Regions from separate parts of the Microcoleus sp. K1-B1 genome, predicted to be linked through region 2. Evidence: riboswitches for the same ligand, from Rfam matches in the RefSeq annotation. Region 2 holds a riboswitch; the other holds the start of a gene.
The links. Region 2 has a riboswitch for cobalamin ahead of QUA83_RS04225 (energy-coupling factor ABC transporter permease). Riboswitches for the same ligand answer to the same signal wherever they lie in the genome.
Positions count from the first base shown of each region.

Region 1: linked by a shared signal. The riboswitch ahead of QUA83_RS09520 (DUF1636 domain-containing protein) and the one ahead of QUA83_RS04225 (energy-coupling factor ABC transporter permease) in region 2 are both predicted to bind cobalamin.

Region 1 is NZ_JAUBSH010000018.1:63,495-68,354, reverse strand. Features, by position in the region: gene QUA83_RS09530 (serine/threonine-protein kinase) at 1-255, opposite strand, end outside; gene QUA83_RS09525 (serine/threonine-protein kinase) at 338-2,299, opposite strand; cobalamin riboswitch at 2,567-2,713, shown strand; gene QUA83_RS09520 (DUF1636 domain-containing protein) at 2,736-3,146, shown strand; gene cobW (cobalamin biosynthesis protein CobW) at 3,413-4,447, shown strand; gene QUA83_RS09510 (GTP-binding protein) at 4,630-4,860, shown strand, end outside.
Region 2 is NZ_JAUBSH010000007.1:97,588-102,447, forward strand. Features, by position in the region: gene cbiQ (cobalt ECF transporter T component CbiQ) at 4-804, opposite strand; gene QUA83_RS04220 (energy-coupling factor ABC transporter substrate-binding protein) at 801-1,133, opposite strand; gene QUA83_RS04225 (energy-coupling factor ABC transporter permease) at 1,137-1,856, opposite strand; cobalamin riboswitch at 1,918-2,064, opposite strand; gene QUA83_RS04230 (Uma2 family endonuclease) at 2,244-3,005, shown strand; gene QUA83_RS04235 (FAD-dependent oxidoreductase) at 3,254-4,828, shown strand.

The DNA.
Region 1 (4,860 bases), on a different contig from region 2:
TGCAGTTTGGAAGGAATCTAAATAGCGGGGAATATTGGGATGATCCAGTTCTCGCAAAATCTTAATTTCTTGTTCGCACGCTTGATATTGAGCCCAATTAGCGCCTGTTTGGGCAAATTGAAATTGTTTAACAGCGACGGAACGTTGCGTATTAATTTCGGTAGCGAGATAGGTAACTCTCCCGCCGGCGCGATTGTGTCCGAGTTGGCGAGTTACTTGATAACCGTAGTTAGAAAAGTCAGGAAAAGCGTCCATAAATTTGTCAGGTTTGTAGTAATGACTTCAGTATTTAAAATTTTTGAAAATCCAAACAAAAGTTATTAGTAGGAACGGTTGATTATGGTTTAATCAAATATGGCTTGGATTTGCGGTAGGCAGCAATCATTCTGTTTCTTTTAAGAACAATCAAGTAAAGTAATGGAATAGCGGTGACGAGGAGAGGGGCAGTCGCACTTGCTGCTAAAACTAAAACTTTTAAGGGTTCGATCGATTCCATCTCATTTGCCACGCTTAAGTAGCGTTGAAATACGGCTCCTAAACTGATGTAAAATCCAGCGGTGAGAAATGCGATTGCTACAGCATCTTTCTTAAAAAAGCCTCTTTTAATCTGTTCGTAACTCCTGGCTTTAGCTAAGGTATAAACTACCTTAAAACAACCCAAATTAGTAACAAAGAGCACAAATGTCACTACTATACTCGTCGGTAAATAAAAGACACTCAAAAGTCCACAAGCTAGAAATGCCAGGATTGTCAAACTCCTACTCTTCTCAACACAACCTGAAGCACCAACTATAGCTGCAATCACCAAACAAAAAAGTAAAGCGATTTCTTGACCCGTACTATTACCAAAACTACTACCAATAACTGATAAAAAAGTAGTCGATGCCAGAAATATTGTTGTAATCCCTAAAGTGGCTCCTAAGACAGATTGAAACCCATTTGCAGTTTTATTTACTTTTGTATAGAGCGTCTTTTCTTTTTCTGTATAGAGCATCTTTTCTGCTGCTGCAAAACCCGAAAGTAGCACAGCTATTAACGTGAAAAACATCCCTCGATCCATCGGGTTGCTTAGCAGCCAACCGAGGCAGATAAACACAAACATAAAACTCCCTCTATCTTTAAACAAATATGGCATTTGCTTTGGTTCGGGAAGAGGAGCAGTTTTAACTTGAATCTCAATTTCATGGGTATTTGGATCGGAATTAACGTGGAGTATCATCTGGCGATGATAAGTTTTACTTGCTAGCAATTTGCTCGTATCTACCGTTATTTTGCACCTAACCTCATTGCCCTCAAATTTCTGCGGTTCAAAGGAGATGTAAGGGTGGTCGTAAGGAGTATGTGGCGGATCGTTCGGGTGCGGTGCAACTTCCCATCGACCGGCTAAAATTGTATCCGGAATAGGGTTGCTAACGGTAACGATTTGTGTTACTTTTTCTCCATATTCTGTGGCGATGAATTGAATGCGATCGCGCTCAATTCTCACTTTCGGCAAGCTGCTGACATCCAAAGATTTTAGCGCAGTTAAAGCATCTGCCGCCGATGGATATCTGTCTTGCAATCTCGGCGCTACCATCCTCTCCAACCAATTCATCCAACCCTGCTGCAATGGTGGCACTAAATGCCGGAAATGAATGCCATAATTGGCATCAACTAAATTACCGACATCCGCAGATTTCGTACCACTTAACAAGCAAATTAGCGTTATCCCCAAGCCGTAAAGATCGGAGGCTTTTGTTAATTTCCTGTTAAACATTTGCTCCGGCGGCATGAATCCCATCGTACCTTTGACAACGCTGCTAGCCGCGATATTTCCACCTCCTAGCCGAGCAAAACCGAAGTCTACTAAATAAACATTGAGTTCGTCATCTATTAACAAGTTTTCTGGTTTAATGTCGCGGTGAATTATCGGCGGTTTCTGAGATTGCAGGTTAACTAAAATCTCTAAAGTTGCGATCGCAACTTCTTTTATATCCGGCGGCGAAAAACTCCGCGCTACAGCAGATTCGGCATTTTTGTATTCCTGCACCATGCAGAAACCGCTGTCAGTTTGAAAAGAATCCAAATAGCGGGGAATGCCCGGAAAATCCAGATTTTGCAAAACTTTAATTTCTTGTTCGTAAGCTTCGTATTCTGCCCAGCTAGCACCTAATTGAGCGAATTGAAATTGCTTAATTACAACTATTTTTTGAGTATTCGTATTTTTAGCTAAGTATGTAACTCTGCCGCCGAGACTGTTGTGTCCGAGTTCTTTTTCAATCTGATAGCCGTGAGTGGAAAAATCGGGGAAGGCGTTCATATAGTTTGTAGAAATGTTATTGTGGGAGGGGCTTCTAGCCAGTCATTAACAGGCAAGATGGCTGTTACACAAAGAGTTATTTTTTTTGGAGGGGTTATATCCTGTCAGCAACAGGTAAGATGCCTGTTCCACAAAGAGTTATTTTTTTTTGGAGGGGTTATATCCTGTCAGCAACAGGCAAGATGCCTGTTCCACAAAGAGTTATTTTTTTTTGATGGATCGACATTACCAACATAACTTTTTTCCAAAAATGCGGCAAGTGCGGTATGATGTGATTTCGCGATCGGTTCTAGCGGGGAGCAGCCGTTAGAGGAAACGGGGAAAGTTCGGTGCAAGTCCGGCGCTGTCCCGCAACTGTAATGAAACCGTTGTGGTTTCTCAAGTCAGAATGCCCGCCGATATCTAACTCACTTTTGAACGCATCTGCGAGGTACGGATGATGGATGGAATTAACACGGCTGTACGCACAAAGCACAGTCTATTTGTTTGCACTGCTTGCGCTAGTGTTTGGAAAAACGGCAAGCGCGAAGGTAAAAGCGGCGGCCAACAATTTATGGAAAATTTGTCGCAACTCGCTAAAAATTGGGAGTTTTCTGATAAGTTTGAGATTCAAGAGGTTGAGTGCATGAGTGCTTGCAGTCACTCTTGTGCGGTGTCTTTTGCTGCTGTTGGAAAGTACACTTATCTGTTTGGTGATTTACCAGCAAATGAGTCGGCAAGCGTCGAGGCTGTACTCGAATGCGCGGGTCAATACTATGCTAAACCGGACGGTTTGTTGCCTTGGTCTGAGCGTCCTCAAGCTCTGAAAAAAGGTGTTTTAGCAAAGATTCCACCACTGGCAAATTAGAGCCTTTCTCGTTACCATGCTCTGCCCATTGGTGATAACTAAGACCACCAATCCGCCAGGGACTTAAGTCCCTGGCTAATAGCGAAAGTCCTCTAAAGAGGACTGAGAATAAAAAATTTAAACTCATTAGTCCTCTTGAGAGGACTTTCGCTTTGAGGCAGGGGTTTAAACCCCTGCCGGACTGTCGGTTTAACGAGTTTTCTGTCCGCAATTGCATGACCCAAAATTGAAAGATATTCAATCACACTACAACAACAAAATTATCAATGCACAAAATTCCTGTTACTGTCATCACTGGTTTTCTTGGTAGCGGCAAAACTACCTTAATTCGCCACTTATTGCAAAATAATCAAGGTCGCCGCATTGCTGTTCTGGTTAACGAATTTGGCGAAATCGGAATTGACGGAGAACTGCTGCGCGATTGCCAAGTTTGCGATGAAGAAGAAAATGTCAGCAGCAATATTGTTGAACTAACAAATGGTTGTCTTTGCTGCACTGTTCAAGAGGAATTCTTGCCGACTATGCAGGAATTGTTGAAGCGCAGAGAACAAATTGATTGTATCTTAATTGAGACTTCTGGACTCGCACTTCCTAAACCTTTGATTCAAGCTTTTCGCTGGCCAGAAATTCGCACGGGTGCTACTGTAGACGGTGTTGTTGCTGTGGTCGATTGCGAAGCTATTGCTAGCGGTACTTTTGTCGGCGATATCGATGCTTTGACGGCACAGCGACAAGCTGATTCTAGTTTAGATCACGAAACTCCGATCGAGGAATTGTTTGAAGACCAGTTAGCCTGTGCCGATATGGTACTTTTAACGAAGGTCGATCGCGTAGATGCGGAAACTCACCAGAAAGTCCAAAGCTGGTTGCAGCAAGAGTTGCGTCCGAGTGTAAAAATTGTGCCTTGCAAAGGTGGCGAAATTAACCCCGATGTGCTAATGGGATTTAATGCGGCGGTTGAGGATGATTTGGAGTCTCGTCCGAGTCACCACGATACTGAGGAGGAACACGAGCACGATGATGATATTAACTCGACTTTCTTTATTGCCGATCGCGAATTTGAACCTGAAGCTTTGGTGAAAAAACTGCAATCCTTGATGCAGCAGGAGGAAATCTATCGGATTAAAGGGTTTGTGGCGGTTCCCAAGAAACCGATGAGGATGGTGTTGCAAGGTGTCGGATCGCGCATAGAATATTTCTACGATCGTCCTTGGCAACCTTCCGAACTCCGCCAAACCAAATTAGTGCTGATTGGTCGAGAGTTAGAGCGCGATCGAATTGCAGCTATGATTAACAACTAATTGTCATCTGAGAGGGGCGGGTCGATCGATATTTTGAATTGCAGCAAATATTATTGGTAAAACTCGCCCCGACAAGCTCTCACGAACAATTTATTAACATTATTTAATATTGGGGTCACTGCCACCAAGTCTGGTGTAAAATAGCGATAATGGTTATCATTGTACAATAATCGAGGTCAAGTATGGTGACTGCTGGGGCGATCGAATCAGTTCCTGTTACCGTTCTCACGGGTTATCTGGGTGCAGGCAAAACCACGCTGCTCAACCGAATTTTAACACAGGAACACGGCAAAAAAGTTGCAGTCATCGTCAACGAATTCGGCGAAGTAGGCATCGACAATCAACTGATAATTGATGCCGATGAAGAAATTTTTGAGATGAACAACGGCTGCATTTGCTGTACAGTGCGAGGT
Region 2 (4,860 bases):
AATTTAATGTTGAAATAGCACGTTTAACAAAGTTAAAACTGTACACCCAAACAAAGCTTCAAATATATATCTTCGCGAAGGTTTGTAAGGGTAAGAATTCCAAACTTGCAGTTTTCCATTAAAGCCGCGCGACGCTAAACTCAACGAAACTTGACGGTAGTTTTCCAAAGTTCGCTGAAGCAATTGCCCGATTAAAATGCTTAAACTCTGCATTCCCCGCTTCCAAGTGCGATAGCCACAGCGCGAGTTTTGTGCTATCCAAAGTTCATCGGCGATCGCCAATAAGCTAAAAATAAACCGATACATTAGTAATAGCAGTTCTGTGACTAACTCTGGACAGCGTAATTGTCTGAGAATTTGCAAGATTTCGGTAAATGGAACCGTCAAGAGGATGAAATACATACAGCTTGTCGATGCGAAGGCGCGGGCAAATAGCAAGCTCACTTGGTATATTCCAGTGCGGCTCACATACAGATAAAAAGTGCCGATGCTAATGCCCCAACCTTGCCAAATATCCCACCCAATTGCAGGGATACGATCGCCCGCAACCGCACCCATCGCCAAAGCAGGCAAACTTGTCAGCAAAAACATCAACGGTAGCGACAGCAACCGCAAATACAGTTTCCCCGGAATACCCGCATAGACGACGATCCAGACGGCTAACCAAAGGGCGATCGACAATTGGACGATCGCCCCAGAAACTAGAGACAGAATTAAAAGGGCGATCGCAAAAGATAACTTGTGAGCTGGCGGCAACCCGCGCAAGCGATTGGTATAAGCCAGACTATCAATCTGATGGTTCATTCCGACGATTTATGATCAGACTGCTGCCGAGATTGCGATCGGCCTTTATACAACCCAATGACGTACCCAACTACGCCAGCCCCGATCGCCGCTTGAGACGCAAACAATAGACTGGAAATTTCGCTGCTAGCCGGCTCAAACAAGTGATTAAACCAAGGTTTATAACCCGGTTGAATTTCCGTAATTGCTTTCTTAGCTTGGTCATCGGCACCGCCGTATTCACCCCGCACAAAAACGAGAGGAAACGCTGCCAGAACAATCACAGCGCCAGCCAATAGTAAATTTTGCCGCGAAGTAGATTGGTGATTTTTTGTAGTTTTTTGACTCACGGGTTATGACTCCTGTCTCAATAATTTCAAAGTTTCCAACTCAGGCTTCCCGTAAGAATGCAGCCAATTCCAAACCAATAGAGTCAGCAATCCCTCACTAATAGCCAGAGGTACTTGAGTGATAGCAAAGATGCCAGCAAACTTGAGAAACGAAGCCATAAAACCGCCGCTTGCTGCGGGAAAAGCTAACGCTAATTGAATCGAAGTCGTTACATAAGTCAGCAAATCTGCCAAAGCCGCCGCACAAAAAATTGCCGCCCGCTGGCTACCAGTTCGCAACAGCAATTGATAGATAAAATAGGCAGCGAAAGGGCCGACAATCGCCATCGAAAACATATTCGCTCCCAGCGTTGTCAAGCCACCATGCGCTAACAGTAACGTTTGAAACAGCAGAACTAAAGCCCCCAGTACCGCCATCACCGAAGGGCCGAACAAAATTGCACCCAAACCAGTACCCGTCGGGTGAGAACAACTGCCCGTTACCGAAGGAATTTTTAAAGCAGAAAGCACAAAAGTAAACGCACCCGCCAAAGCCAGCAATAGTTTAAGTTCCGGGTGTTCTTTTGTAATCCGAGTAATCGATCGCAAACCTACTGCAAAAAAAGGCAACGCCACCATCCACCAAAAAGCCGCCCATTGCACCGGCAAAAAACCTTCCGAAATGTGCATAGCTGCGGCGGGCGTTGCCGAACCCAGGACAATATAACAACTCAAGCCAGCCATCAATCCCAAGCTGACCAATTTCCGATTTCTGGCCTTCACGCTGAACCTCGCAGATGAGACTATGTAAACTAACACATCGGCGGGCATCCTGACTCAGAAAGCGACAAGACTCTCATTACAGTTGCGGGACAGCGCCGGACTTGCACCGAACTTTCCCCGTTTCCTCTAACGGCTGCTCCCCATTAGAACCGACTGGTTAGACATAGTTTAGTCGATCGCGTAAGTCTCAGCAAATCTTTTACAAAAATTCATTCAGATTAACTAAGTCAAAATTACCTATCATCTTCTCTTCTATTCTCTTCCTTCGCGTCTTCGCGGTTCGTTCAATAAATACTATTGCTAAACAAATCAACGGTATAATATTAGTGAGTTTTGAGGAAAGCCGCCATGTTAGATTACAAATTTCCGAGGCACTGGCCCTCAGCCGATGAACTACCAGACTCAGATGAAACGCCTGTGGATAACGAACTGCAAGAACTAATACCAGGGTTGTTAAAAGCAATATTGCTCATACTTTGGGCAGAACGCATGGATTGGTTTTTTGGCATAGATATGGGTATCTATTATCACCCCGACAAACCTGTCATTGTCCCAGATGCTTTCTTAAGTTTAGGTGTAGAAAGGTTTTATGATGAAGAATTGCGTCCCAGTTACGTGCTGTGGGATGAAAATGTTCTGCCGACTTTTGTGCTGGAAGTAGTTTCCCCAACTTATCGCAAAGAATACACCACAAAGTTGGAGGAATATCAAGCTTTAGGCGTACTTTATTACGTCATTTATTCTTCCCGCCGCCGCCGTAAACCCCGTTTAGAAGTACATAAGTTAGTCAATGGGAAGTACGAGTTACAGCCAGGACATCCTGTTTGGATGCCTGAAATTGGTTTGGGGATTGGTTGTGAAAGGGGAAGTTATTCTGGGGTGACAAGGGAGTGGTTGTATTGGTATGATGCCGATGGAAAACGTTATCTGACTCCTGAAGAACAGGTGAAAGAATCAGCGCAGCGCGCCCAACAGGAATCGCAGCGCGCCCAACAGGAATCGCAGCGCGCCCAACAGGAATCGCAGCGCGCCGATGGATTGGCCCAACGTTCCGATCGACTAGCTCAGCGATTGCGGGAGTTGGGGATAGATCCTGATAATCTCACCTGATGGCAATCAAGAGTACCTCAGTGTTGTACTCTAGACGCTCAGAAACCGGGTTTTTCAACCGAGATAGATCGTCCTCAACGGAGGATTTTCTGGAAAAAACCCGGTTGCTGCCTCCAGAAAAGTGTGAATATTTATCGCAAAAATCAGGAAAGATCGAGCTAGATTTGGGAAAAACAGAGAGTTGGACGGCAAACATTGAGATGCAGCTCGAAAACATGAAAATCAACAGAGGTTATTAAATAATGGTCATGAATCTGCGTTCTTACGATATCATCTGTTTTGGTGATGAAGTTCCAGGAGTTCTAGCTGTTATCTCTGCATCCAGAGAATATCTTCGCCGAACAAAGCGTTATCCGCGAATTCTACTGATGTCGAAAGCAAGCTTGCAAGAAGGAATTGGCGGGCATTTGGTAAGAGGCGGTCTTGCTTATTTAGATAGAAGTCAGATTAGTGAAGAACTTCAACAATCTTTAAAGTTAGATACCTTTGGTTCACCGGCGACAATCTATAAAGAATTCTTACAAAAATCCGGCGTTAAAGCAATTGCACTCGACCCCCGCAAAGCCAGTGCAGCGCTGAAAGAAATGCTGGTAAAAGCTGGGGCAGATCTCCTCAGCAAAGTAGAAATTCAATCAGTCAGTAAAGAAGGTCAAAAAATAGCCAGTATAACCACCTCTCAAGGCGTAGTTTATGCCGGCAAGCAATTTATTGATGCCACTGTCAATGCCGAATTAGCTCAAGCTGCCGGTGTGAGAAAGCTGAAGGGATTTGAAACATTTGGTCTGCCTAACTCAGAACTTCCAGTCACCCTCGTTTTTGAAACCCAAGGACTCAGTGCAAGAGCACTGAAAGAACTCGATTACACTTATCTAAAACGCTTCACAAACCGGGCCGATTCAGAGAGTCAAAAATTTTTGCTGTACGCTGCCGACAAGGATGCCCAACTAGCAGAAGAACTCCGGCGGGAAATGAGGGACACTAAAGGCAATCTCAAAACTCTGTGGGCGGGTAACGATTACATCGATGTTCGCTCGCCGGCTCTATCTGTAGCTTACCACTCCTTTAGAGGAAGAAAACTATCTTTTTCTGAAACCGGCATAATTTTAGATGAGGGAAATATAGCAATACTTCCCAATGACAGACTTTCGTGGAATGCGCTTTTATTTGCAGTCACCGCCAGCGAAGCGGAAGCCTTAGCTAGAAGCGGGAGCAAACCCACGGCTAATATGCAAAGAGAGATGTTATTTATTACAACTTGGCTGAAGAGTTTGGGGGCTACTTCTGTTACTTCTGCCTCAGAACTTTATATCAGACACGCTGGCAATGTGACGGGAGTTGTAGAACCTTTAACTGGTGCACAAATGCTGTTAGGTGGCGTACCTGCGAATGAAGCCCTGGCAACATTTAGCTATCATTTTGATGTACGCGGAGGCATCCAGGGTATTCGCGATCAAGCAACTCGTCTAGGATGGTTTAAAAGTCTGAGTTTTAAACACCCTATCTTGAATATTGGCATCCGCCACGCATTAATTAAAAACGTTCCTAACCTGGCAGTGGTCAGTCCCTGTTCTGGATTTGAAGGGTTTGCTTGTTCTGTCGGCAGAATTGTGGAATTCAACGCTGCAGTTGGTCAAGGTGTGGGTATCGCTGCGGTTAATGCCATTCTAAATAACAAAAATCTAGCCGATGTATCTAACCGAGAAGTGAGACAAGTTCTCGCTGAAACAGGTCAGTTACCTAAAATTTTTGGAGTTCCAAATAATAGTGATGCCATGCTATTGGCGCAATTCGAGACTCTTGCCAGTTCGGATGCTATTGCGTAATATTCATTCCGGCTGCACTCCTCATGATTGTT